3 regions of the Bacillus sp. 2175 genome follow, and region 1 is predicted to be linked to each of the others. Evidence: riboswitches for the same ligand, from Rfam matches in the RefSeq annotation. Region 1 holds a riboswitch; each other region holds the start of a gene.
The links. A riboswitch is a leader RNA that binds a small molecule or an ion and turns the genes downstream of it on or off. The one in region 1 is predicted to bind S-adenosylmethionine.
Positions count from the first base shown of each region.

Region 2: another riboswitch for S-adenosylmethionine. It lies ahead of ACXKY9_RS02175 (methionine ABC transporter ATP-binding protein); the one in region 1 lies ahead of ACXKY9_RS26985 (bifunctional O-acetylhomoserine aminocarboxypropyltransferase/cysteine synthase).
Region 3: another riboswitch for S-adenosylmethionine. It lies ahead of metK (methionine adenosyltransferase); the one in region 1 lies ahead of ACXKY9_RS26985 (bifunctional O-acetylhomoserine aminocarboxypropyltransferase/cysteine synthase).

Region 1 covers NZ_CM173819.1:5,171,060-5,181,041, reverse strand. Annotated here, with positions in the region: gene pdxK (pyridoxine/pyridoxal/pyridoxamine kinase) at 1-757, opposite strand, end outside; gene ACXKY9_RS27015 (GAF domain-containing sensor histidine kinase) at 892-2,463, shown strand; gene ACXKY9_RS27010 (response regulator) at 2,484-3,131, shown strand; gene ACXKY9_RS27005 (FMN-dependent NADH-azoreductase) at 3,323-3,949, shown strand; gene ACXKY9_RS27000 (transcriptional regulator YeiL) at 4,011-4,682, opposite strand; gene ACXKY9_RS26995 (YjjG family noncanonical pyrimidine nucleotidase) at 4,790-5,485, shown strand; gene ACXKY9_RS26990 (chloride channel protein) at 5,531-6,760, opposite strand; SAM riboswitch class I at 7,082-7,186, shown strand; gene ACXKY9_RS26985 (bifunctional O-acetylhomoserine aminocarboxypropyltransferase/cysteine synthase) at 7,279-8,577, shown strand; gene metA (homoserine O-acetyltransferase MetA) at 8,561-9,466, shown strand; gene ACXKY9_RS26975 (homoserine dehydrogenase) at 9,608-9,982, shown strand, end outside.
Region 2 covers NZ_CM173819.1:379,604-389,585, reverse strand. Annotated here, with positions in the region: gene ACXKY9_RS02190 (HXXEE domain-containing protein) at 1-253, shown strand, start outside; gene ACXKY9_RS02185 (MetQ/NlpA family ABC transporter substrate-binding protein) at 418-1,272, opposite strand; gene ACXKY9_RS02180 (methionine ABC transporter permease) at 1,294-1,959, opposite strand; gene ACXKY9_RS02175 (methionine ABC transporter ATP-binding protein) at 1,949-2,968, opposite strand; SAM riboswitch class I at 3,092-3,198, opposite strand; partial or broken gene ACXKY9_RS02170 (cysteine hydrolase family protein) at 3,442-4,007, shown strand; gene pruA (L-glutamate gamma-semialdehyde dehydrogenase) at 4,258-5,805, opposite strand; gene ACXKY9_RS02160 (TSUP family transporter) at 5,960-6,730, opposite strand; gene ACXKY9_RS02155 (CamS family sex pheromone protein) at 6,827-8,023, opposite strand; gene ligA (NAD-dependent DNA ligase LigA) at 8,040-9,982, opposite strand, start outside.
Region 3 covers NZ_CM173819.1:4,485,229-4,495,210, forward strand. Annotated here, with positions in the region: gene ACXKY9_RS23250 (alpha/beta hydrolase) at 1-597, opposite strand, end outside; gene ACXKY9_RS23255 (gamma carbonic anhydrase) at 672-1,184, shown strand; gene ACXKY9_RS23260 (phosphatase PAP2 family protein) at 1,328-1,861, shown strand; gene ACXKY9_RS23265 (glycosyltransferase family 4 protein) at 1,874-3,016, shown strand; gene ACXKY9_RS23270 (molybdenum cofactor guanylyltransferase) at 3,298-3,900, opposite strand; gene ACXKY9_RS23275 (MogA/MoaB family molybdenum cofactor biosynthesis protein) at 3,897-4,406, opposite strand; gene ACXKY9_RS23280 (hypothetical protein) at 4,643-4,822, shown strand; gene ACXKY9_RS23285 (hypothetical protein) at 4,829-5,008, shown strand; gene ACXKY9_RS23290 (GNAT family N-acetyltransferase) at 5,029-5,553, shown strand; gene metK (methionine adenosyltransferase) at 5,595-6,794, opposite strand; SAM riboswitch class I at 6,964-7,085, opposite strand; gene pckA (phosphoenolpyruvate carboxykinase (ATP)) at 7,314-8,900, shown strand; gene ACXKY9_RS23305 (ATP synthase subunit I) at 9,239-9,622, opposite strand; gene ACXKY9_RS23310 (hypothetical protein) at 9,902-9,982, shown strand, end outside.

The sequences.
Region 1 (9,982 bases):
TAATTTTGAATGAGTAACGAATAGCAGCTGTGATGAATTCTTTAGCAGTTTTTACTGCTTCTTTCACAGGTTTTCCTTTTGCAAGTTCTGCTGTAATTGCAGCAGAATATGTGCAACCTGCGCCGTGTGTATTTGTCGTATCAATTTTTTCTGATTCTAGAAGGTCGAATGTTTCTCCATCATATAGGACGTCGATTGCAGTTTCCGTACCAAGTTTGCTACCGCCTTTAATTAGGACGTATTTCGCACCTAAAGCATGGATCTTTTTCGCTGCTTCTTTCATGTCTTCAAGAGAATTAATCTTTACGCCACTTAATTGGTAAGCTTCAAATAAGTTTGGTGTTACAACTAATGCCTTTGGAACAAGAACGTCACGTAAGCAATCATTCGTTTCAGGATGTAATGCTTCATCAGCACCTTTACATACCATAACAGGGTCAACTACTACATTTTTGAAATTGTGCTTTTCGATTGTTTCTGCAACCATTTCAATAATTTCTACTGATCCAAGCATACCTGTTTTTAAAGCGTCTACGCCAACACCTTCAATTGTTGTTTCTAATTGTGGTTTTAATGTAGAAGCTGGGATTGGAAATACGTTATGTGCCCAACCGTTATGTGGATCCATCGTTACGATTGTTGTAAGAGATGTCATTCCGTATACGCCCAGTTCTTGGAATGTTTTTAAATCTGCTTGTATACCAGCACCGCCACTTGTGTCAGAACCAGCGATAGTAAGTGCTTTATTTAATGTCATTATGAAAGCCCCCTCGAGTGATATAATGAAAACTATGTTCTCACCATTATATCAATGTTACGAATAAGTACAAAGTGAAAAGTAGATGATTTATTTTAAGAGCTATTTAAAATCTTGTATGCAGGAGACTGAGTATGTTTCGAGATAATCGTACAAATGAATTAGTTATATTAAAGGAAATTGCAGAAACATTAAATACATCAAATGATACATATCATGTATTGCAAGCTGTCCTAGAGAAATTACTAAGTGTAACAGGTTTAACGACAGGATGGATTTTTCTTGCGGATGAAAATGGGAAGTATACGAAGTTAATTGATTATCAATTACCAGAGGCACTTACATATGAAAATAAACGCCCGATGTGCGAAGGTGAATGTTGGTGTTTACGAGGTTTTGTAGATGGAAAATTAGAGAGAGCCGTTAATATTATTGAATGTAAAAGAATTAATAATGCAATTGAATATAATTGGGGGGATACGGAGGGCATTCTTCATCATGCTACGGTTCCTTTAAAAGCTGGGGGAGAAAAATTTGGGTTGTTAAATGTTGCAAGTCCGGGTAAAACACATTTTTCAGAAGAAGAATTAGTATTACTCCAATCGGTTGCCTTCCAAATTGGTACGGCTTTAAAGCGAACAAAATTATATGGAAATGAAAAGAGAAGAGCACATTATTATGTGAAATTAGAGCGTTTCATTCAAGACTTAAAAACGATTCATAAGTTTAATGTACTACCTGAAAAAGTGGTAAATCACGTAGGTGAAGTATTTCAATGGAATCAAGTAGCGCTTTTTATTAGGGAGGAAAAAGAATTATCTCTGCGAGCGTCTTACGTTCAGGAAGAGTTAAAAGAGGATATAAAAGAGGCGGCCAAGAGGGCGTTAGAACAAGATGAACCAGTTCTAATAAAACATCAAATAGGACATAATGTACATCTAAATCGAGCTGTTATTGCTACACCAATACATATTCAAAACCATATATTTGGTGTTTTATGTGTTAGCCTGAATAATGGAGAGTTTGATGCTAATACAATAGACGTAATTCAAGCATTATCGAACCATGTTTCGTTAATAATAGAGAATTTGAGGTTAAACGAGCAGCGCCGTGAACTTGTGCGAATGGAAGAAAGAAATCGGTTAGCAAGAGATTTACATGATTCTGTTTCGCAAAAATTATTTTCATTAACCTTCATGACAAAAGGCGCCGAGGCAGTTTTAAAAGGTAAAAATGAAAAGGTAGATCAATCTTTGCATGAGATGCGTGAACTTGCGCAAGGAGCTTTGAAAGAAATGAGGACATTAATTTGGCAGCTTCGTCCGGCGGGATTAGAAAAAGGATTATTGCCAGCTCTAAAGCAGTACGGTGAAAATTTGGGACTGAAAATTAGGGAGCAAGTTACGGGTGTTCGTGATTTACCTCGTGTAGTAGAAGAAGCTTTGTGGCGCATAGGCCAAGAAGCACTGAACAATGTAAGTAAGCATGCAGGTATAAAAGAAGCGACGATTTATTTTACAGTGAATGAGAAAAATGTATCATTAGAAATAGTTGATCAAGGAAAGGGATTTGTGGAAAAGAATATAAAAGAAAAGAAATCACTAGGTATGACTACGATGCGTGAAAGAGTAGAATTAGTTGGTGGAACAATTAAAATTGTAAGTAGTAATAAACGAACGAGCGTAAAAGTAAATGTACCATTATGATGTGAAAATGAGGGAAGTTTGTGAAAATAAAAGTATTGTTAGTTGATGATCATACAGTCGTTTTAAAAGGATTAGCATTTTTCTTAAGTACACAGGAAGATTTAGAGTTAGTTGGAGAAGCGAATAATGGGAAAGAAGCGTTAGTGAAAGTAGGAGAAACAACTCCCGATGTTATATTAATGGATTTATACATGCCTGAAATGGATGGTGTTGAGGCGACGGCATATATTAAAAAAGAGTATCCAAATGTGAAAGTAATTGTATTAACTAGCTTTTCTGATCAGGCGCATGTGTTACCTGCATTAAGGGCTGGAGCAAGTGGGTATATTTTAAAAGATGTAGAACCAGATCAGCTTGTTGAGGCTATTCGAAGCGCATATAAAGGTAATATTCAATTACATCCGGATATAGCAAATGCTCTTCTCTCTCAAACATTACCTGTAGAAGAAAAGGAAGAAGAACCTTCTATTCAAGTGGATGTGCTAACAGCGAGAGAAAATGAAGTATTGCAGCTATTAGCGAAAGGGATGAGCAATAAGGAAGTTGCATCTGTTTTAGTTATTACAGAAAAGACGGTTAAGGCGCATGTAAGTAGCATTTTGAGTAAGTTGAATTTATCTGATCGTACGCAAGCGGCATTATATGCAGTGAAAAATGGAATTGTATAAGACGAAAGTCGTAAGACCAAGTTCGCCTTTGGAAGGTGGACTTTTTTTATGGAAAAATACGTCTATGTGAGGACGAAATTGTCATTATATAAAGATAAAATATGTTTGTAAGCAACAAAACAACAATTACAAGGGATACCTTTTTTGAAAGCATATAACAACATAAGAGTGAGTACTAGGAGGAATAAATAATGGCAACAGTTTTATTCGTTAAAGCAAATAACCGTCCAGCGGAACAAGCAGTTAGTGTAAAATTATATGAGGCATTTTTAGCAAACTATAAAGAAGCACACCCAAATGATACAGTAGTAGAACTTGATTTATATAAAGAAGAATTACCATATGTAGGCGTAGATATGATTAATGGTACATTCAAGGTAGGTAAAGGATTTGATTTAACAGAAGAAGAGGCAAAAGCAGTAGCAGTTGCTGATAAGTATTTAAATCAATTCCTAGAAGCTGATAAAGTTGTTTTCGGCTTCCCATTATGGAACTTAACGATTCCAGCAGTATTGCACACATATATTGATTATTTAAACCGTGCTGGTAAAACGTTCAAATATACGCCAGAGGGTCCAGTTGGCCTAATCGGAGATAAGAAGATTGCATTATTAAATGCAAGAGGCGGCGTATATTCAGAAGGTCCAGCAGCTGAGGTAGAAATGGCTGTTAAATATGTAGCAAGTATGATGGGCTTCTTCGGCGCAACAAACATGGAAACAGTAGTTATTGAAGGGCATAACCAATTCCCAGATAAAGCAGAAGAAATCATTGCTGCAGGTCTTGAAGAAGCAGCTAAAGTAGCAAGTAAATTTTAATTAAAAGTATAATCGTCACTCGAAAAAACAGCATTAACATGTAAGCGTTAATGCTGTTTTTTTATATTTTTAGTTCATCAGCAAGTTTTTCTAATGTATTTCGATCTTGTATATAATATGTTCGGCCTTCTTTTCTTAAATAATTTAGTTGGCAAAACTGATTTAATACATATAAAAGATGACGGTAGCTGACATTTAAATATTCCGAGGCCTCGGTATGCTTTTCTATATAACAATTATTTTGCTCTGTTAATAAAATAAAAGCAGCTAATCGATTTTCAAAAGGATAACTATAGTTTTTTGCGTGATTTTCAGTGCGAGTAATTGTCTTTTCTCCAATAAATTTACATAAGTGCTGTAAAAACGTTGCATCTTGTAATAAAAGTTGCTGACAATCTTTAAGAGGAAGTGCCAAACACACACAATCTTCTAGTACTTCAACGGACTTAGTAATATTTTCTACTCCTATTAATCCTAATTCCCCGATAAAAGATGGTGCTTGAATAAAATTAATTAATGAAACCTTCCCGTTTTTATGACTCATATATATTTTTGCTTTCCCAGAAATTAAGTAATAGAGATAAGGGAGAGCATTTCCTTCGCTACATATCATCTCTTTCGTTTGAAAAGAATGCAGCTCTACATATGGCAAGACATGAAATGAAAATAGGGTATGGAATTGATGGATTCGCATGTATTGATAAATTTCTTCCTCATTTTTGCTGATTTTCATATTTTCACCCCCATGTATAGTATGAGATATCTCCTATTATCTTTACAAGAATGAATGATACGATTTATGTAAATTTGTTTTTGTAGAAAAGAGAGTGTGATGAATTTATGAAAAAATATAAAACATTGTTATTTGATGTAGATGATACATTACTAGATTTCCAAAAGGCTGAAAAAGTGGCTTTACGGGTGCTTTTTGAAGAGAAGGGAATCCCTTTAACAGACGAGATAGAGGCTCGTTATAAAAAAATAAATAAAGGTCTTTGGGATGCTTTTGAAAAAGGAGAACTATCACGCAATGAAGTTGTAAATACAAGATTTTCTCTGTTGTTTAAAGAGTATGGAGAAGAAGTAGATGGAATATTATTGGAAAATAATTATCGTAACTACTTAGAAGAAGGAAATCAACTCATGCAAGGTGCGTTTGAATTTATAAATCAAATTCAAGGAGAGTATGAATTGTATATAGTGACAAATGGTGTTTCTAAGACGCAAGATAAGCGTTTGCGTAATGCAGGTTTACATTCATTATTTAAAGATGTTTTTGTTTCGGAAGATACAGGTTTTCAAAAACCGATGAAAGAGTATTTTGATTATGTTTTTGAACGGATTCCTAACTTTGCACCTGAAGCAGGGCTGATTATTGGGGATTCATTAAGCGCTGATATGAAAGGTGGATATGTAGCGGGAATTGATACTTGTTGGTTTAATCCAGAAAGGAAATTAAATGATAGTGGGATTATACCGACATATGAAGTGCATAATTTTGAGGAGTTAGAAGCGTTATTAAAGCAGCATGTGTAATAAAAAAATAGGCAGTGGAGCTTTCATCCCCACTGCCTATTTTTATTAATTTTTATTTTCGTTATGTTTTGGGAGCGGAAAGGCATTCCCGATAGCAGCTGCACCAAGCATGGGCAATAGTAAATTAAGCGGGAAAAACATAAGTAATAGTAATGTTATAGCTATTGGCTTTCGTAACGCATAGCTTGAAATTGCTGTCGTTACGATGGCAACAGATGCTACTGGATCTATAGGAAGAATAGATGCTACAGCGTATCCGATACTTGACCCGGAAAATATAATTGGGAAGATATGTCCACCTCGCCACCCTGTGTTCAAACAAACGGCAGTAATGCACAACTTTAAAATCCCTGAAAGAAGTAGTATCCAAAAAGATAAATGGCTCCATTCAACAACTAATTCTTTTAATTGATGCTCACCTGAAAATAATGTGTACGGAAGAAAAGTTCCCGCAATTCCTAATAAAATACCACCGATAATTCCGAGTGTCAGTTTGTATTCCCTAAAAGGGTGAATTAACTTCTCTAATGTGAATTCTAACTTGAAATAAAAGAAACCAACTATAGCACCGATACTAGCAAGTGGAAGAAATGCGATCCATTCATTGAATGAAAGTGCACCTTCCCCGAAATCAACAATAAAGGATCCACGATTATCGAGTTTACTCAGTAGTAAATAAACAGAAAAACCTGCGAAAGTAGTAGCTAAGTATACAATCGCCTTTTTTCCTTTAGAAAAAGCAGCAATTTGTTCCCCCTCATTTTCATTTGGTGCTAAATAACCGAATAATGGTGCGTTAAAAATGACACTTAAAGTAGCTCCAATTCCGATCTCGGTTAGCTCATTCATACTCTTTAAGGCAAATTTAAAGCGATCCCCTACCCATGTGCACAGTCCGCCTATAATTCCAACTAGTGCGGCTTCTGGACCAAGACTAGCACCGAAAATTAAAACAATAATCGCTGTTAAAGTAGCCTGATGGACAAAGCGATATTCGATTCGACCAGTTTTTTTATATTCAGCCATCACTTCAGGCATAAGGCGTGGGTATGTACCGAAATGTTTTTGTGATAGACCAACAAGGACCCCGCCAATTATTGTTACGCAAAGGGTGTAATAAGAGGGAAAAGAGAGAACTTCAGGCAAGTATCCCCAAATAAAGTGGATTCCAATATTTATTGTGACTAAAAATAACCAGACTGTAGCTCCTACTATAGATCCTAGAAGAATGCCATATAGAGCAAGTATGTACTGCATATCTTTTTTATTTGTCATGTTATACCTCCGTTATGTAAATCTTAGTAGGTAAAAAAGTGAAATATACTAGTGAAAAATGGATTGAATATATATAGTATCTTTTTGAGGAGATGGCCTATTCAACATATAGGTTAACTTTAGGGGAATTTGAATTTATAGGTTAAATTACTTATTTAATTTTATAGACTGATTTGAGGTTTTTAAAGGTCTTTTTTGAAATAGACTAGAATATATTTCTTTTGTTGCTTTATATGAAACTGTTAACATTTATTTTAGAACATTCAGAAAAACCGTTTGACATTAGGAAATTATTGCTATAAAATCAACGGTAATTGCATAGTCTTATCAAGAAAAGGTGGAGGGACAGGCCCGATGAAACCTTGGCAACAGCCGTATAACGGAATTGTGCCAAATCCTGCAGGTAGTAATCCTGAGAGATAAGAAAGAGCCTTTAGAGCGTGTTTTCAAACTGCTCCTTTCTTGTTTTCAGGAAAGGGGCAGTTTTTTATTTTGTATAAAAGAAAGGAGAATGAGAGATGGGAGAATCATGGGGAAAAGGAACAATTTGTGTGCAAGGTGGCTATACGCCAAAAAATGGTGAACCACGTGTTTTACCACTTTATCAAAGTACAACATATAAATACGATACTTCAGATGATTTAGCAGCCCTATTTAACTTAGAGGCAGAAGGATATATTTATACACGTATTGGAAACCCTACTCTAGCCGCATTTGAGCAGAAGTTATCAGATTTAGAAGGCGGTGTAGGAGCTGTTGCAACGGCTTCTGGGCAAGCAGCTATTATGCTCGCAGTTTTAAATATTTGTAGTAGTGGGGATCATTTACTTTGTTCTTCAACGGTTTACGGGGGAACGTTTAATTTATTTGGAGTGAGTTTGCGTAAACTGGGCATTGATGTTACGTTCTTTAATCCAAATTTAACGGCAGATGAAATTACGGCGCTTGCTAATGACAAGACGAAACTTATCTATGCAGAATCGTTAGGAAATCCAGCGATGAATGTTTTAAATTTTAAAGAATTTTCAGCTGCTGCTAAAGAATTAGAGGTACCTTTTATCGTTGATAATACATTAGCAACTCCTTATTTATGCCAGGCGTTTGAACATGGGGCAAATATTATTGTTCATTCTACGACGAAGTATATCGATGGGCATGCGAGCTCCTTAGGCGGTATTGTAATTGACGGTGGAAACTTTGATTGGACAAATGGAAAGTATCCTGAACTTGTTGAACCAGATCCAAGTTATCACGGTGTAAGTTACGTTCAAAACTTTGGTGCAGCAGCGTATATTGTGAAAGCACGTGTTCAGCTATTAAGAGATTATGGAAATTGTATGAGCCCATTCAATGCATATATTAGCAATATTGGCTTAGAAACATTGCATTTACGAATGGAACGTCATAGTGAAAATGCTCTTGCAGTTGCTAAGTGGCTTGCTAATCATGAACGTATTGAATGGGTGAATTATCCGGGCTTAGATAGTAATGAAAATTACTCATTGGCACAACAGTACTTGAAAAAAGGTGCTAGTGGTGTTTTAACTTTCGGTATTAAAGGCGGATTAGAAGCAGCAAAAGAATTTATCGCAAATGTAAAACTAGCAACTCTTGTAACACACGTAGCTGATGCACGAACTTGCGTTATACATCCTGCTAGTACGACGCATAGACAATTAAATGCTGAAGATCAGCGTTTAGCTGGTGTTACATCTGATTTAATTCGTTTATCAGTTGGTATAGAAGATGTTTCTGATATTATTGCAGATTTGGAAGCAGCTCTAGTTGGGGGCAAAACACATGCCGATCATAATTGATAAAGATTTACCGGCTCGCAAAGTGTTACAAAAAGAAAATATTTTTGTAATGACGAAGGAGCGAGCGGAAACACAAGATATACGCGCTTTGAAAATTGCTATATTAAATTTAATGCCAACGAAGCAAGACACAGAGGCACAATTACTTCGCTTAATTGGAAACACACCGTTACAATTAGATGTTCATTTGCTTCATATGGAATCACATCTATCTCGTAATGTAACGCAAGAACATTTAACAAGCTTTTATAAAACGTTTCGTGATATTGAAAATGAAAAGTTTGATGGGCTCATTATTACAGGAGCGCCAGTGGAGACCCTTGCTTTTGAAGAGGTAGATTATTGGGAAGAGCTTAAACATATTATGGAGTATTCAAAAACGAATGTAACATCTACGCTCCATATTTGCTGGGGAGCACAGGCTGGCTTGTACTATCATTATGGTGTTCCAAAGTATCCCCTTAAGGAAAAAATGTTCGGTGTATTTGAACATGAAGTTTGCGAGCAACATGTGAAATTGTTACAAGGATTTGATGAATTGTTTTTTGCTCCGCATTCTCGTCATACAGAAGTACGAGAGAATGATATTAGAGGAGTGAAAGACTTAACATTGTTAGCAAACTCTGAAGAAGCAGGTGTTCACCTTGTTATTGGGCCAGAAGGAAAGCAAGTGTTTGCCCTTGGACATAGCGAATATAGTTGTGAGACGTTAAAACAAGAATACGAACGAGATCGTGACAAGGGATTAAATATTGATGTGCCAAAAAACTATTTTAAACATAATAATCCAGATGAAAAGCCGCTTGTTAGGTGGAGGAGTCATGGTAATTTATTGTTTTCTAATTGGTTGAATTATTACGTGTATCAAGAAACCCCTTATATATTGTAAAGAAGGATTGTGTAACACGTGGCAACGTTTTCCTTGTAAAGATTAACCTTTATTTTTCCGAATGTTCAAAATACATTGTTTTTCAGATTTTTTACTCATATAATTTCATCTAAACACAATTTTTGAGGGGTGGACAGTACTATGAAAGAAATTCAAGTTGGGTTATTAGGTCTTGGGACAGTTGGCAGTGGTGTGGTTCGTATTATTACGGATCATCAAGAACGACTCATACACCAAGTAGGTTGTCCAGTGAAGGTAACGAAAGTATTAGTGCAAAACATTGAGAAAGAGAGAGAGGTAGAGGTACCTTCTACTCTATTAACACAAGATGCAAATGAAATTTTAGATAATCCAAATATTGATGTTGTCATTGAAGTGATGGGTGGCATTGATGATGCAAAATCATATATTTTACAAGCTTTAAAAAGCGGAAAGCATGTTGTAACTGCAAATAAAGACTTAATGGCATTACATGGAGCTGAATTATTAGCGACAGCAAAAGATAATAAGGCTGAT
Region 2 (9,982 bases), 480 kb from region 1:
CTGGATTATTTTTATACAAGGGGCCATCTTCTTCAACTCTGTTCAACATATTATTTTGTTTTTCATTTATCGCTCTTATAACCCCGGCGTAATATCAGCATTTTTCATTACTCTCTTTTCTATTTTCTTTTTTTTATCAAAAAAACACTTAATTCATCCAAAGCAATTCGTAATTACACTCCTTTTCAGCTTATTTTCTTATCCCATTATAATTTGGATCACCTTACTGTTCGCTAGCTACTTTCATTCATAAAAAAAGACCAGGAAAATTCCTGGTCTATCACTCTACTTAACAAACATTGGATTCTATGTTATACAAAATTGGAAGGTACAGAATTAGGGTTTGTTTGTTAAGTTTATATGTTGAACGAACTAACAGCGGAGGGGTTCCTTCTGTTAGTCCATTAAACCCAATGATTATTTTACGATTTTTTCAAGCTCATCAAGTGAAAGATCTACTGAAATGGAACCATCATTTGTTTCTTTCTTAATTGCGTCTGTTACTTCTTTTGAATGATATAGTTCAATTACTTTTTTCAATGTTGGATCATCTTTATCTTTCTTACGAGCTGCAAAAATATTAATATATGGCTTTGCATTTTCATTCTTTGGATCTTCTAAGAAAATAGGATCCTTCGCTGGATCTAATCCAGCTTGACCAGCAACACCGTTATTAATAACTGATGCCGCTACATCTTTTAACACACGAGGTGTTTGCTGTGCGATAACCGGTGTAATTTTTAATTTCTTCGGATTTTCAGCAATACCACTTGGATCTCCAAATAGACCAAAGTCTTTTTTAAGCTTTAATAATCCAGCTGCATCAAGAAGTTTTAATGCCCGTGCTTGGTTCGTTGGATCGTTTGGAATTGCAATTTCTGAACCATCTGGGATTTCATTTGCTTTCTTATATTTTTCAGAGTATAAACCCATTGGCGCAATTTGCGTTGTACCAACAGCTGTAATATCTAACTTATGCTCTTTTTTAAATTGCTCTAAGAAAGCAATATGCTGGAATGAGTTTAATTCAATATCTCCATCAGCTAACGCTTTATTTGGCGTTGTGTAATCAGAGAACTCGACCAGTTTAATCTTAATCCCTTCTTTTTCAGCTTTTTTCTTCAAAATTTCCCAAGCGTCTCCATCCGTTCCAGTTACACCGACGCGAACTACTTTTTCTTTCGCTCCTGCACCCGTGTCTCCACTTGAGCAGCCGCTTAATGCTGAGACTCCTACAATCGCTGATAATGCAAATGCTAAAATTTTCTTCATTTTCTTTTCCTCTCTTCCTTTTTATGATCTGCGTAACAAGACTTTCGCAAAGTAGTTTCCTAAATTTTGAGCTATCTGTACGAGAATGATAAGTAACACGACCGTTACGAACATAACTGATGTATCAAAACGTTGATAACCATATGTCATTGCCAAGTCACCAAGACCGCCACCACCGACAAGCCCAGCAACTGCAGAGAATTCAATTAAACCAACTGTCATAAATGTGACACCTAAGATTAATGGTGCTAACGCTTCTGGTACAAGGATTTCAAAAACAATTCTAATTGGTGAGGCGCCCATTGCTTGCGCTGCTTCAATTACTCCTTTCGGAACGGAAACAAGGTTTGTTTCAACCATTCTAGCAATACCAATTGATGCGACTAACGTCATCGGGAAAATTGCCGCTGCTGTTCCAATCGTCGTTCCGATAACACTTCTTGTTAGTGGACTTAAGGCTACTAAAAAGATAATGAATGGTACCGGACGAATTGTATTAATTATGATGTTAAGAATAGAAAAGACCCATTTATTTTCTAAAAAGTTTCCTTTTCTCGTTACATATAAAAGTAAACCTAGAGGTATACCCAGAATTGTAGCGAATATAAGGGTTACAATTACCATTAAGAGGGTATCCCCCGTCGCATCTAGTATGCGCGGCCAAAATATACTCCAATCAACTCGCATGAGCTTCTACCTCCTTCAGCTGCACTTGCAGTCTTAGATGTTGTAATGCTTTTTGAATTTCCCTCTGCTCACCTTGCAACTCTACAAGAAGATTTCCAAATAGCACATTTTGAAGTTCAATAATATTTCCGTACAGTACATTTACATCGACGTTATAGTTTTTTGCGATATATGATAGTACCGGCTGTCCTGTCTCCTCACCAGTAAATGTTAGACGATAAATTTGACCACCATTTTGAATTTTCGCTAGAACACTTTCCGGTAAATGATCATTAATGACAGAACGTACAAAGTTTTGAGTCGTCTTTGTTTTTGGTTGCGTGAAAACATCAAACAGTTTTCCTTCTTCAATAACTTTCCCCTTCTCCATTACAGCTACACGGTGACAAATTTCTTTCACAACATGCATTTCATGTGTAATAAGAAGAATTGTTAAATTGTATTCTCGATTTACTTTCTTTAATAAGTTTAGAATTTCTGTCGTCGTTTCTGGATCTAAGGCTGATGTTGCCTCATCACATATAAGAATATCTGGCGATGTCGCAAGTGCTCTAGCAATGCCCACACGCTGCTTTTGCCCACCTGATAGCTGCTCTGGATAATAGTTTGCTTTATCTTCTAACCCTACAAACTTCAGCAGTTCATTTACTCTTTCTTTTATCTCATTCTTTGGTACTTTCGCTAACTTTAATGGATAAGCAATATTTCCAAATACTGTTCTTGAATTAAATAAATTAAAACTTTGAAAAATCATTCCGATTCTTTGTCTTAGTTTACGCAATTCTTTCGTCGATAATGATGTAATATCTTTATCATCTATTGAAATCGTTCCTGCCGTCGGTCTCTCTAACATATTTACTAAGCGTAATAACGTACTCTTTCCAGCGCCACTAAAACCGATAATGCCAAAAATTTCGCCTTTCTCAACTGATAATGTTACATCCTCCACCGCATGAACAGATTGGCCAGCTGATTCATACACTTTACTTACATTGGTAAAAGAAATCATTTTTTTCCCTCCTATATGCTGTAAAAACTTGAAGCAGAGCTTTCGAGGTAAAATAAAAAGTGCCCTCCTTCTTATCAACCATAAAGATAAGAAGGAGAGCACTTATATGTACTCGTTCACATCTTCTCATCTTCCAAGCCTTTATATGGCTTGCTGGAGTTAGCACGGTATTAAAAAAACCCGTTGCTGAGGTATCGTAGGGCCAGTCCCTCCACCTCTCTGGATAAGAATGTATCGATTTAATTGTCGTTTAATTAATTCTCATTATAGAACTCAGAATAATAAGAGTCAATACATTTTTTAGAAAAATATTAATTATTCCTTTATTAAAATTTTCAGATGAATATTCATCTGAAAATTAGTAACTTTCAAGGTTATTTAAAATTCTTCTTCCTCATATTTTTAAACAGGAGAATCCTCTCTACGAATTGAATAAATTTATTTGAATATGAAACTCGGAGGAAGATAAATATATGAAAACAGCTCTTTTACTCGTCGATATTCAAAACGATTATTTTCCAAATGGAAAGATGGAATTGCGTAATCCAGTAGAAGCAAGCGAATATGCTAATCAGTTATTACAACAATTTAGAACAAACAGCGAACCTATTTTTCATATCCAACACGTAGCTATAAAAGATGACGCTACTTTTTTCCTACCTAATACAGAAGGTGTACATATTCATGAAAGCGTACGTCCACTTAGAGAAGAAACAGTTATAGTCAAACATTATCCAAATAGCTTCCGAGAAACTAATCTTCTAGAGCAATTAAAACGTTTAAATATTGAACATGTCGTTGTATGCGGGATGATGACTCATATGTGTATCGATGCAACAGTAAGGGCTACATTCGATTTTGGCTTTCAATGTACCGTTATACATGACGCTTGTGCTACAAAAGACCTTTCTTTTAAGAACGCTACTATACCAGCTGTTTATATTCACAATACAATTTTAGCTAGTTTAAATGGCGTATATGCAAATGTAATAAGCACGCAAGAATTTTTAGCTACATAAAAAAACACTCCTTTCAGTGAGCAAAACTGAAAGGAGTGTTCCTTGTCGAACCATAGATTTTCTTTCAAATTGTATTATACAGGAAATTCTCAAAATGAATACTAAAAAATATGACTAATAAGTCAACTTTTCTCATCATTTTATTTCTGTTCACATGTTTATCACGCTATTAATAGGTTTTAGCTCATTCTCTTCGAACGACGGTAATATATGGGGTTTCAATTTTAAAAGGAGCTCTTCACATTCTGTGAAGAGCTCCTCTACTATTTCTTATAAAGTTTCAGAAGTAGTTTTTGCTTGCATGTGAAGTGCTAAGTAATCAGGTCCACCAGCTTTAGAGTCTGTACCAGACATGTTAAAGCCACCGAATGGTTGGTAACCTACGATTGCACCAGTACATCCACGGTTGAAGTATAAGTTACCAACGTGGAAGTCTTCGCGTGCTTTTTCAATATGGTCACGGTTGTTAGTAATAACAGCACCTGTTAAACCGTATTCCGTATTGTTTGCAATTGCAAGTGCATGATCGAAGTCTTTCGCTTTACAGAATGCTACTACCGGTCCGAAGATTTCTTCTTTCATTAAGCGAGCATCTTCTGCAACGTCAGCAACGATTGTTGGTTGGATGAACCAGCCTTTAGAATCGTCTCCTTCGCCACCTGCTAAGATTCTACCTTCTTCTTTACCAATTGCAACATAGCTCATTACTTTATCAAATGCAGCTTGGTCATTAACAGGACCCATGTTTGTACCTAATACTGCTGGGTTAGCAACTGTTAATTCTTTTGTTAATTCAACAGCACGATTTAATACGTGATCGTATACATCTTCATGGATTACTGCACGAGAACATGCAGAACATTTTTGTCCTGAGAATCCGAATGCTGATGCAACGATAGACTTAGCTGCTAATTCAAGATCTGCTTCTTTATCAACAACGATTGTGTCTTTACCGCCCATTTCAGCGATAACGCGTTTTAACCAAATTTGTCCTGGGTTTACTTTCGCTGCACGCTCATAGATGCGGATACCTACATCACGAGATCCCGTGAAGCTTACGAAACGTGTACGAGGATGATCTACTAAGTAGTCACCAACTTCAGAACCGTTACCTGGAACGAAGTTTACTACACCAGCTGGTAAGCCAGCTTCTTCTAATACTTCCATAAATTTCGCCGCTACTACAGGAGTTGTACTAGCTGGTTTTAGTAATACTGTGTTACCAGAAACTAAAGCAGCTGTTGTCATACCTGCCATAATTGCGAATGGGAAGTTCCAAGGAGAAATGATAACACCTACTCCTAATGGAATGTAAGAGAAACGATTATATTCAATTGGACGGCTTTCTACTGGAATACCGTCTTTTAATTTTAACATTTGACGACCATAATATTCCATAAAGTCGATTGCTTCTGCTGTATCAGCATCTGCCTCATTCCATGGCTTACCTGCTTCTTTTACAAGAATAGCAGAGAATTCATGTTTTCTGCGACGAACGATTGCTGCAGCACGGAATAAAATGTCTGCACGCATTTCTGGCTTTGATTTTCTCCAAGTTTGGAATGTTTCATCCGCTACTTGCATTGCTTTTTCAGCTAACTCACGGCTTGCTTTTGAAACACGACCAACAAGTTCTTCTTTATTTGCAGGGTTTACAGAAACAATTTTGTCTTCTGTAGTGATTTTTTCTCCCCCAATAATTAATGGATAGTCTTGTCCAAGATAAGATTCTACTTTCTTTAAACCTTCTTCAAACGCTAATTTGTTAGCCTCCACTGAAAAATCTGTAAATGGCTCATGTTTGTATGCTACTACCATTTTTTTTAGCCTCCCCTTAGAAAAACGTTTACATTTTACAACATTATTCTACACGATAATTTAGATTTATTCAAATATTCCTAGACTTATATTTTAAAAATTAATAAATTTTTAAAATATAATAAAAAAAAGAGATTCATACATGCGTATGAATCTACAAAATATGAGTATATTCCAAAACATTTTTCCCGATCAATAATATAGTAACTAATAAAAATAAAGTCCTTACATATCCAACACCTTTTTGAACCGCAAACTTCGATCCAAAATAAGCACCTAAGATCATTGATAATCCCATGATAATACCGTATTCAAAATGAATTATGTCTAAGAATAAAAAAGTAATTAAAGATACAATATTACTAACAAAGTTCAAAAGTTTTCCAGATGCTGCCGCTTGAATAAAATCCAAGCCAATTAATAAAAATGCAAAAATTAAAAACGACCCTGTCCCTGGTCCAAAAAACCCATCATAAAATCCTATCATTAAAATAGCAAAGAAAAATATTAATGTTTTTCTTTGCGTCATCTTCTTATAGGTAGACACACTTCCCCAATTCTTTTTTGCAATAATATAAATAGCAATAAATACCAACATTACAAGTACTAATGGGCGTAAAATATCCGATGGAATAAATTTTACTACTAAAGCACCTGCAACAGCTCCAACAATAGTTAACGGGATTAACTTTCCTACAATTTTAAAATCAACTTTTCCTGATCGAATGAAATACATCGCACTCGTAAACGTCCCCATTGTTGCCGCTAATTTATTCGTTGCAATTGCCGAAGCTGGCGATAGGCCAACAAACATAAGTGCAGGAAGCGAAATTAACCCTCCTCCTCCAACAACGGAATCAATAAAAGCTGCTAAAAAACCGAATGCAATTAATAAAATAATGACTTGAAAACTTAATTCTTCCATGAGCTTTACCCCTCACCCCTATTTTTTACAACATTTTAAATTATAACAAAATTACATAAGAAAAAAAGCTGTTCCATAGAGGAACAGCCTTCATATTTAATCTAAAATTTTCACAAGTGGTTCATCTTGTTTTGCTTCACGTATAATAATAGCTTCTGGGCGTTCTACAGATTTAATCGTTACTTGTACTTTCATATAATTCGGGAAGTATTCCATAACAAGCCCTGCCACATATTGTGTAAAACCAACTATTTCCGCTTTTCCATTAAACTGGACAGGAATATCAAGCTTCATTTCTCTTAATTCATCATCTCTATACATACCAGTACCAATAACAGCTGTATAGTCGCCTTGGAAATAATCGCTTAGTTTTGCCTTAAAGTTGGATACTCTTGCAAGATCTTCACGTTTATTATCTGTTTTCGCTTGCTCTGATGGGAACAAATAATATTTTTCATTAATTTGTTTCCAATCTTCAACCGTTTCACTACCTTTTTCGACATTTGCATAAGAAACAAAATTACCTGGCACGAGCGAAGACTTTGGAGCTTGGCGATAAATCGCAAATGTTATCGGAATATTTTTTGTTTCAGGTTCTTTTTGATGTATGACTTTCAAAATTTCTTGCGCCATTTTTTTCCCTTCAGCTAACATCTTTTCATCTGGGATTGCAGCTTCACGTGGGTAACCATGCTCTTCGTTAAAATATTGAACAGAATTCATCGCTAATCCAACTACCATACCAACACGTTCCTCGCCGTTATCGCCTTTTTTCACATAATAATCATGCTCTAAAATATTTGAAATATATATTGGATTTTTTTTATTTTTCACTTCTAGTGATTCGGATCCTGTTCCTAACGCAGGATTTAATCCTATATTTGGAAATTTAACTGCATCTTTTTTTAATTTTTCCTCTAGTTCCTTTTGTTCAGCATCTGTACGTTTTCTTTTAACAAGCATCTGTATAGTTTGAGTATCTAGAGCTTTTCCGCCTTTTAAAAAATTATCTTTCGTACTAAATGATTCTTTTGCAATTCGCATTAATCCTGTTTCAAATTCATCTATATCAAGGCGACTATTTAACCCTTGCACCACTAAACCACGTGCCTTTCCACCATCAAATGGAATAGTCGTCTTATAATATTCATCCGAAATAGCGTATTTTGGAACAACTGATTGTTCTTTTGCTTTCCCCGATTTCCCAGCCACTTTTTCATCTTTGTCGGCACCTGCACTACACCCACTTACAAGTAGGCCAAGGCTTAATACCGCTAATGCTATTTTTTTCATGGTAAGTTTGCACCTCTTACTTATTTAGCTCTTGTAAGAACCTCTCTTCATTCCAAACCTCAACATTATGTTTCTCCGCTTGTGCTAATTTCGAACCAGCTGCTTCACCTGCAACAACTAAATCCGTACTCTTACTAACACTTCCTGTTACTTTTCCACCTAATGCCTCAATCTTCTTCTTCGCTTCACTTCGTCCCATAACTTCTAGCTTACCTGTTAAAACAACCGTTTTTCCTGCGAAGTAAGATTCAACATTTTGTAAATCTGCAATTTTTATACCTTTGTATGTCATATTCACGCCATACTCTTTAAACTGCTGTAATAACTCTAATACATCTTCATTATCAAAATATGTCACAACAGATTGAGCCATTTTTTCGCCAATTTCATTAATTGCTTTTAGTTCTTCTTCCGTTGCTTTTACAAGCTCATCCATCGTTTCAAAGTGCTCTGCAAATGTACGTGCTGCTTTCGCTCCAACGTGGCGAATTCCAAGACCAAATAATAATCGCTCTAACGAGTTTTCTTTAGAATTTTCAATTGCTTGTATTAAGTTTGTTGCTGATTTTTCACCAAAACGTTCTAACTGTAATAATTGCTCTTTCGTCAATGCATATAAATCAGCAAATGTACGAATGTAATCAGCATCAAAGAGTTGTGTAATGACACGTTCTCCAAGTCCATCAATATTCATTGCATTTCTTGAAACGAAATGGATTAACCCTTCTCGAATTTGAGCAGGACAAGTTGGATTTATACAACGAAGTGCTACTTCTTCTTCTAAACGAACAAGTTCACTCTCACATGCTGGACAATGAGTTGGCATGCGGTATTCTTCTTCCTCACCAGTACGCTTATCAAAAATAACGTTCACAACTTCAGGAATAATATCTCCAGCCTTCTTCACAACAACGTAGTCACCAATTCGAATGTCTTTTTCACGAATTAAATCTTCGTTATGTAAAGAAGCACGACGAACAATCGTACCAGCAACTCTCACTGGCTCTAGTTCTGCAGTCGGTGTTACAACCCCTGTTCGGCCAACACTTAATTCAATGCCTGTTAATCTCGTTACAACTTCTTCAGCCGGAAATTTATAAGCAATCGCCCACCTTGGACTCTTCGCTGTAGTTCCTAGACTTTCTTGAAGAGCAACATCATCTACTTTTATAACGATTCCATCAATCTCATAATCAAGATGCGGACGTTTTTCTTGCCATTCTTCTACATAAGCTATAACTTCTTCAATTGTTTCACATGTACGGCGATTTGGATTTGTCTTAAATCCAAGTTCACCTAAGAAATCCAGCGATTCACTATGTGATGAAATTGTTTTTTCTTCTACATTCGCAAGACCATACACAAACATAGATAAGTTACGCTTCGCTGCAATTTTCGGATCAAGTTGACGTATTGAACCTGCTGCTGCATTACGCGGATTCGCAAATACATCTTCTCCATTTTGCTCTTTTTCTTCATTTAGTTTAACGAATGAACGCTTCGGCATATAAGCTTCGCCTCTTGCTTCTAACGTTACTTCTTCATTTAAACGAAGTGGGATAGCTTTAATCGTTTTTAAATTTTGAGTAATATCTTCACCTGTTACACCATCACCACGTGTCGCCCCTTGAATGAAGCGTCCTTTTTCATAATGAAGCGAAACGGCAAGCCCGTCAATTTTTAATTCACATATATATCTTACATTCGCACCATCAATTCCTTGACGTACTCTTCTGTCGAAATCACGTAAATCTCCTTCGTTAAATGCATTTCCTAAACTTAACATTGGTGACTTATGTGTTACTTTTTCAAATATATCAAGAACAGTCCCCCCAACGCGAACGGAGGGAGAATCTTCACTCATAAACTCTGGGTTCTCTGCTTCTAATTTTATAAGCTCCTGCATATTACGGTCATATTCCGCATCAGAAACAGAAGGATTGTCTAATACGTGATATT
Region 3 (9,982 bases), 690 kb from region 1:
CAAGAGCGGAACATCTGGAAAATCATCTATTTTTTTATGAGCAATTTCGATAGACTTAATCAATTCACTATACCAACGTACTGATACTTTGCGCAAGAACAAAGAATCATTCTCCATTGCATCTCTCACTTCATGGTTACGTGTTGACATTTCCACCGTAAGATTCGTTGCAAATTGCAATTTTGGAGCCACAACATTTAATATTCTTGAAGCAAATTGAAGCGGAGCAGAGGGTCCAGTCACTACCCCTAAACAAGGCGAACTCAAAATAATACCCTCTACATCTTCTCTCTTCGTTTCTTGCATCATACGAATGACAATAAGACCACCCATACTATGACCGAATAGAAAAATAGGTAACCTATACTTTCTTGCTTCTTTCACCCATAATTTAACTTCCTCTATGTATTCATCAAATGAATCAATATGTCCTCTATTTCTTGAAGTCGTTCCATGTGACGGAAGATCCCCCATCACGACGTGGTAGCCGATATGATTCCACATTTCCGCAACGGCTTCGTAACGTCCGTGATATTCCATTGCGCCGTGCACAATAACAATGACAGCTTTTGCTTCCTCCGCTTCATAATTCCACATACGGCTCTCCTCCATTTCACTCTTTCTCATAATTTGATACACTAAAACTAGTCTCTAGGAAAGGAAGACTTTACATGATATATCCTTACAAAGAAAAAAAACCGAAAATTGCGAGTAGTGCTTTTATCGCTGACTATGTTACGATTACAGGCGATGTTTCCGTTGGCGAGGAATCAAGTATTTGGTTTAATACAGTCATCCGTGGTGATGTGTCACCGACAATCATTGGAGACCGAGTAAATGTACAAGACCAATGTACACTTCACCAAAGCCCGCAGTATCCTCTTATTTTAGAAAACGACGTAACAATTGGGCATCAAGTCATTTTACATAGTTGCCATATTAAGAAAGATGCTTTAATTGGAATGGGATCTATTATATTAGATGGTGCTGAAATTGGCGAAGGAGCTTTTATCGGCGCTGGAAGCCTCGTTTCACAAGGAAAGAAAATTCCGCCGAACACGTTAGCTTTCGGTCGTCCCGCGAAAGTCATTCGTGAATTAACAGAAGAAGACCGTAAAGATATGGAGCGTATTCGCACGCAATACGTTGAAAAAGGTCAATATTATAAATCATTACAGAAGTAAATTTCCGCTGCCATAAGATTGGCAGCTTTTTTTATATAAAATCTAACTTTTTCTTTACAAAACATTATTACTCCCTCAACAAAATCTTATTAAAATAAAAGCTAATATCTCCATATATATGTAGATGAGGGAGGAGAATTTTCATGAAGGTCAGTGGATTATATAAAATAGAATGTTACATTTTCAGAGGAATTAACCGCTACTTTGATCAAAAAACATTAAATATCTTTTTCAGCAATATTACTCATATCGGTGGCGCGACTTTCTCCATCGGACTCACACTTTTCTTTTTAATTTTCGCAAAGGGAACTTTGCATCAAGCTGCAATTGCAACTGCTATTTCGTTAGCAATTAGCCATATTCCTGTGCAAATATTAAAAAGGTGGTATCCGCGAAAACGTCCTTATTTAACAATTCAGGATGCAAAATATCCAGTCCATCCATTAAAAGACCACTCTTTCCCGTCTGGTCATACAACAGCCGTTTTCTCTGTCTTCATTCCATTTATTTGCTATAATCCAAGCTTACTTGCTTTCCTATTACCGTTAGCGTTATGCGTCGGTATTTCACGTATTTATTTAGGCCTTCACTATCCGTCAGATGTATTCGTCGGTATGTGCCTTGGCACTTGTTCTGGCATCATCTCTTTTTATCAATTCATCCCACTTTTCACATAAAGGAGTGATATGATGAGAGTCGCCATTTTTACCGATACTTTTACGCCACAAGTTAACGGGGTTGCGAAAACGTTAGAGCGATTAACACAATATTTTCAGAAAGAACAGATCGCCTATTCTGTTTTCGCCCCTCAGCATACAGCTGAAGATAATTTTGTAGCGAATGTGAATAAGATGAGAAGTATCCCGTTAACAATATTATATCCAGAATGTCGTTTTTCTTTTCCTACTCCGCGCATTAAACGGGAACTACTTTCCTTTAAACCTGACATTATTCACATTGCCACACCTTTCAACATGGGACTTTGTGGATTGTATTATGCAAAAAAGTTAAACATCCCAGTTGTCGGTTCTTATCATACTGATTTCGATGCCTATTTACGTTATTACAAAATCGAATTCCTCTCCAATATGCTGTGGAACTATTTAAAATGGTTTCATAGTCATATGCAAAAAAATTTTGTACCTTCCTTTGAAACATTACATCAATTAAAAAACAAAGGCTTTCAGACCCTCTCTATATGGGGACGTGGTGTAGATTGCACACTCTTTCATCCTGCTTACAATACAGACCTATTCCGAAAAAAATATAATATTACAGCGAAGTATGTCCTTTCCTATGTTGGACGAATTGCTCCTGAAAAAGATATTGATACGCTGCAACACCTTATCGTTAAAACAGCACATACTCGAAACGATATTCATTGGCTCATTGCAGGAGACGGTCCTCTAGCAACAAGTTTACGTGAAGCTGTTCCGAAAACAAATATCACTTTTACTGGCTATTTACAAAGTGCAGATTTAGCTGAAGCATATGCTTGTTCTAACATAATGGTGTTTCCATCAGCTACTGAAACATTCGGAAATGTCGTACTTGAATCACTCGCATGCGGTACACCTGTCATTGGTGCAAATAGTGGCGGGGTTAAAAATATTATTACAGATGGAAAAACGGGAGTTCTTTGTCCGCCTAAAAATGAAGATGCATTTCTATCATCCATTTATTTTTTATTACAAAATGAAGAAAAACTTGAGCAGATGGGAATATCAGCTTCATCTTTTGCGAAATCAAAGAGCTGGGATGAGATCTTTCGCGGTTTGCTTAACCATTATGAAGAAGTCCTGCAGCATAACGCATCAGAGTTGCTTGCTTAAATAGAAAAACTCCCTTCAAAAAAACGAAGGGAGTTTATTACATGGTCATAAATTTTAGTTTAATAAATGATACATAAGGTTAAACATTGTTTTATTTCTATATTAATTATATCAAAAATAAACATAACTAAACAGACTTGTAATAAAAACCCATAAAAATTAATATATGGTTATACAGTATTTTAAACTGTATAATGATTTTAAGAATTCCCCTTAAAATCAACTTACTCACATACCTTTATACAGTAATTGTTCCCCAATTCTGTATATCAAAAAACCTTTCATTCATTTGAAAGGTCTTTTTGAGCCTGCACATATTCTTCTTTCGTATTTACATTTATAAACCAATCCGCATTCGCTTGTACATCTTCTCCAGAAACATACTTCACATTACATTGTGATAAAAGCTGGCCCATACTTCTTTTTTCTTCCTGAAGTAAAGCATAAATCTTTTCTTTCACGCGGTTATGATACGCCGCAAGTAGCGGTTGTTTTCTTCCATTAATAATAGGTACAACCGCATCATATTCATTGCTCGTTTGCTCTAGTAAAATGGCAAACCATTGATGCGAAACGTTTGGTGCATCGCAAGGCATAATAGCGTACCAATCTGCTTCTATGTATTCCATACCTGATACAATGCCCGCAAGCGGTCCATTTCCTTTATAGTGCGGAATGTCTTCTATAACAGGAACTTGTACGAATTGCTCTACTCGCTCTTTTATATCAGTATGGCTAATTACTACAATGTCTTGCAAAGTAGTTCCCATCACTTTCACAATATGCTCAACAAAAGTAGTTCCCTTCCAAATTGCTAACGCCTTCGGCTCACCAAATCTACTCGACATACCGCCCGCTAATACAATTCCAGCATACTTACTCATTGGCGATGCAGCTCAAATGTAATATGGCCTAATTCCGGTAAAATTAATTTATTCATCGCAAGTCGAACCGCTCCGCTAGACCCTGGCATCGAGAAGACTACTTTGCGCCCAATTGTACCACCAATCGCTCTACTTAACATTGCGCTGCTTCCGATATCTTCTAAATAACTAATCATACGGAACAGCTCACCAAATCCAACAATTTCTTTATCTAATAACGCTGATACTGCTTCAATTGTGACATCGCGTTTCGTAATACCAGTACCGCCATTTGTTAATACAACATCTACATCTTCCTTATGATAACCAGCTAACACCGCTTGCTGAATACTTTCTTTATCATCTTTTACAATTTCATAAGAAGTTACTTTATGTCCCGCTTCTTTTAACAATTCATGTAATAGTTGTCCGCTCTTATCTGTTTCTTCCGTACGTGTATCGGAAATTGTAACAATCTTGCAACGCACTTCTTTTGGAGCTTGTTTTTTATGTTCAGTTACACTCATTTTTTATCTTTCCTTTCTTAAAGACTTTTCTTCATTTTATCATACATACCTTTACACAATTATGTATGAAGCCAATCATGCGCCATGATACAATATAAGTATACTAACCCACAAAAAGGAAAGTGTACTTTCTTATACTCCTAGACTACACATCTTTAGCTACTCTTTATATTTTCTACATAATAGAATTCAATTTTAAAACTTGTACTAAAAAATAAATTGGAGGTCTACATTGTATGGAACTTTATAAAAAATTAACAACAACATTTATCCTCTTATTCATCGCTTCAATCACTGTCGGCTTTTCCTTAAAAGGCGCAATTCCATACGCTACATTAGTAAGCATTATATTCGCGACACTATTTTTACTAAGTAGTGCCTTTTGCGCAAGTAAAGCACGTCAAATGAAAGGTTGATCACATATGTTCAAAAAGAAATCAATCTTTTGTAAATCATGTAAAACAGAAATACAAACGTATGAAAAAGCGTGGATTCATATGCCCTTTCCGGCGAATGACATGACGAATATGAAAAAGTATATTGAATTAGAAGGACAAATTTATTGTAGTTCGTGTGTTGAGATAATGAACAAAAACCAGTAAATACAAAAGGGGTGTTTACATTGTTTGAATCCAACCGTATCCAGTTACGAAAGTTTTCCGAAGATGATATTCTAACATATTATAAATGGCATAATGATATAGACGTTATGAGTTCAACTACACTCACTCTTGATAAATATTCCTTTCAAGACACAGAAAAACTTTGCCGGCAATTTATTCATTCTTCGAACTCTAAGACCTATATCATTGAAGAAAAAGCTACGCATCTTCCAATTGGTATTACTTCTTTAATTCATATTGATTCGTATAATCGAAACGCTGAATGCATTATTGATATTGGTAAAAAGGATTACTGGGGGCAAGGTTATGGGCAGGAAGCTTTAACCCTATTATTGGATTATGCATTTTTAGAATTAAATTTACATCGCCTTTCTTTACGAGTATTTTCTTTTAACGATAGAGCAGTTAAATTATATAAATCACTTGGTTTTCAACATGAAGGAACTTGTAAAGAAGCTATATTCCGCAACGGCACTTGGCATGACATTGAACTCTTCGCTTTATTCCAACGTAATTATAAATAAAAAAAGCTTTGCGCTCACCGCGCAAAGCTTTTTTTCATATATTATAGACCAGCTTGCTCTTTTAAAGCTGCAGCTTTGTCTGTACGTTCCCATGATAGATCTACATCAGTACGTCCGAAGTGGCCGTAAGCTGCTGTTTGTTTGTAAATTGGGCGACGTAAGTCTAACATTTTAATAATACCAGCCGGGCGAAGATCGAAGTTGTTACGAACTAGTTCTACTAGTACGTCTTCAGATACTTTACCAGTGCCGAATGTATCAACTGAAATTGATACTGGTTGTGCTACACCGATTGCGTATGCAAGTTGTACTTCTGCTTTTTCAGCAAGACCAGCTGCTACGATGTTTTTCGCAACATAACGAGCTGCATATGCTGCAGAACGGTCAACTTTCGTTGCATCTTTACCAGAGAATGCACCGCCACCGTGGCGAGCGTATCCACCGTAAGTATCAACGATGATTTTACGTCCTGTTAAACCAGCATCACCTTGTGGTCCACCAATTACGAAGCGGCCAGTTGGATTAATGAAGAATTTCGTTTCTCCATCCATTAATTCTGCTGGTACTACAGCTTTAATTACGTGCTCTTTTAAGTCGCGATCGATTTCTTCCCATGTAACATCTGGATGATGTTGTGTAGAAATTACGATAGTATCAACACGTACTGGTTTACCATTTTCATCATACTCAACTGTAACTTGCGTTTTTCCATCTGGACGTAAGTATGATAATGTATCATCTTTACGTACTTCAGTTAAACGGCGAGCTAATTTGTGAGCAAGCGAGATTGGAAGTGGCATTAATTCTTGTGTTTCATTACATGCAAAACCAAACATTAAACCTTGGTCTCCTGCACCAATTGCCTCAATCTCAGCGTCAGTCATTTGACCTTCGCGTGCTTCTAGCGCTTGGTCAACACCCATAGCGATGTCAGCAGACTGCTCATCGATAGATGTTAAAACAGCACAAGTTTCTGCATCGAATCCGTATTTTGCGCGTGTGTAACCAATGCCTTGAATTGTTTCACGAACGATTTTCGGAATATCTACGTAAGTAGAAGTCGTAATTTCCCCCGCTACCAATACTAAACCAGTTGTTACAGTTGTTTCACAAGCTACACGTGCATTTGCGTCTTTTGATAAGATCGCATCTAAAATTGAATCAGAAATTTGGTCACAAATTTTATCTGGATGTCCTTCAGTTACAGACTCAGATGTGAACAGATGACGTTTTTTTGTCATGTGGTAAACCTCCCTACAGTAATTGTATATATTGTACGGAACTCATCCTTAATTTGCCACAAACTGCGACATACATTTATTCTCCCACACAAGCATACAGAAAAACCTTTCCTACTTTACATAGAGGAAAGGTTTAATTTGCTACTTGCATACTGCTTTTTGCCCTTCGCTCTTATCGTTCGAGACCTGTAGCCTCGCACAGGTTTTAGCACCTATTCACCTGCATTTATCAATACAAGTGAGGTTGCTGGGCTTCATCGGGCCTGTCCCTCCGCCAGCTCGGGATAAGAGAGTATCCGTCCCAACCTATACTAAAGAAATGATATTCATTTGTCAATTAATATTCACATTTTCCTGAAAGTTTTTCTCAATACGCCTGAAATGAAATATTAATAAGGAAATAATGCATTCACACAAACAAAAAGAAATAAATAGTATACATTATTTATATAATTGTGTTATACTCTTGTTGGGGATTACGAGAAATATTTCATTAAATGAAAAGGATGGTATATAAATATGAGTACTGTGAATGTCCAAATTGGTTTACACGAATTATTGAACGGAAGCAATGCACAGATTCAACTAAGTGTTCCGCAATTAGTGGAAAAAGTATTAATGCGAAATGAAGGGAAATTAACTTCTACTGGTGCCGTTTCTGCTTCAACAGGAAAATATACAGGACGTTCTCCTAAAGATAAATTTATTGTGAAAGAAGCATCGGTTGCTGACAAAATTGCTTGGGGAGCTGTGAACCAACCGATTTCTGAAGAACATTTTAATAAATTATATACTAAAGTTTTAGAATACTTAAAAGAAAAAGAAGAGTTATTCGTCTTCAAAGGATTTGCAGGCGCTGACCGCAATTACCGCCTACCAATTCAAGTTATTAACGAATATGCATGGCACAATTTATTTGTACATCAATTATTCATTCGTCCAACTGAAGAAGAATTAACGACTCATGAATCAGAGTTCACAATTGTTTCTGCACCGAATTTCAAAGCTGATCCAGCTGTTGACGGTACAAACTCTGAAGCATTCATTATGGTTTCATTCGAAAAACGCATCGTATTAATTGGTGGTACAGAATACGCTGGAGAAATGAAAAAATCAATCTTCTCTATTATGAACTTCTTATTACCTGAACAAGATATTCTTTCTATGCACTGTTCTGCAAACGTAGGTGAAGAAGGCGATGTAGCATTATTCTTCGGTTTATCTGGAACAGGTAAAACAACATTATCTGCTGATCCAAACCGTAAATTAATTGGTGATGATGAGCACGGTTGGTCTGATAACGGTGTATTCAATATTGAAGGCGGTTGCTACGCGAAATGTGTAAACCTTTCTCACGAGAAAGAACCACAAATTTTCGATGCAATCACATTTGGATCTGTTTTAGAAAACGTTATCATTAATGACCAAACGCGTATCGCAGACTATAACGATACTACTTTAACAGAAAATACTCGTGCTGCATACCCTATGCATGCGATCGACAATATCGTACTGCCAAGTGTTGCTGGACACCCAAATACAATCATTTTCTTAACTGCTGATGCATCTGGCGTATTGCCTCCAATCAGTAAGTTATCAAAAGAACAAGCTATGTATCATTTCTTAAGTGGTTACACTAGTAAACTAGCAGGAACAGAGCGCGGTGTTACATCTCCGCAAGCAACATTCTCAACTTGCTTCGGTTCACCATTCTTACCACTTGATGCATCTCGCTATGCTGAAATGCTTGGTGAAAAAATTGAGAAACACGATGCGAAAGTATTCTTAGTAAACACTGGCTGGACTGGTGGCGAATACGGCGTTGGTAAACGTATGAACTTAGGTTACACTCGTGCAATGATTCAAGCTGCATTAAACGGTGAACTTGCGAAAACTGAAACAGCTAAACATGACATCTTCGGTCTTGAAGTTCCACTTCACGTACCAGGTGTACCTGACGAAGTGTTAATGCCTGAACAAACTTGGGCTGATAAAGCTGCTTACAAAGCAAAAGCAATCGAACTTGCAAATGAATTCAAAGCTAACTTCAAAAAGTTCGACAGCGTATCTGAAGACATTATTAACTTAGGCGGTCCAATCGCTTAAATTAAAACTTTCTGTTGGAATAACCCTTTACTCATATGAATAAGTGTCGTGTAACCGTAAAGTTTCGCGTACTCACCGACAAAACCCAATGCGGCTTAACGGTTACACACACTTACATAAAAAAGAAGCTTACGTGAAAACGTAAGCTTCTTTCTATATCTTATATAAAGTGAAACGCTAATCTCTTCATCTATGACCTAGATTATAAAATTACAGCTTCGAATATATACATTATATCCCTACTGGGTTTCACATCGTATGGGGCTAAAAAAGGCCCTGACCGCTTCTATCCGTGGCTGGATCATCTATTCCATCTAAAAAGAAGTCTTTTATCTTTTTTAGCTCTTTGTTAGTTCTTTCTCATCTTTCATGCTATAGTATCCTAAATTAACAACAATTAAGAAATACCCACCCAAAATCCCTACTGCAAATGCCCACATAACCATGTGGTGCTCAATTTCGTACATAATAATAGCACCCAAAATTGCAGCTGCAAAACGGTTAAACATACCGAGTGTCGGTGCTTTCGTCTTCTTTACAATACTATCTCCAAGCTTCTCAATTCGTCTCCCTAAAAGCCAAACGCAATACATACTTACAATAAGCCCAATTCCAGCACCTAGAAAATGAGCTGAAAACGGCGTTAACATCCAGCCTAGTAAAAGAAAACCTAGTAAATAATACGATTGAATTTTAAACGATCTTAATGACATACTAATCATGCTGTTCTCCTCTTCAGTAATTTTTATCTATCCAACAAAAAATTTCTTTCAAATTCATATTCCTTACATCCATTTCACTCAAATTAAAAACAACATAAACAGTATGTTTATGTTGTTTAAATATTTTTAGGAAATAATATTATACAAGATTTAAAACATCATATTCTCATATTTTGTGACGGTTTTTCAAACTTTTTTCGTCCATTTATGAAAAAAATGATATCAATCTATGAACATACGGATATGATGTAATAAGCACACAAATAAAGGGGGCGTCTAATGATTTATTTTTTAATGGCTCTCATTCACCTCATTATCCCTGCACTTATTGGACTTTCATTGTATTGGTACACGAAAAAC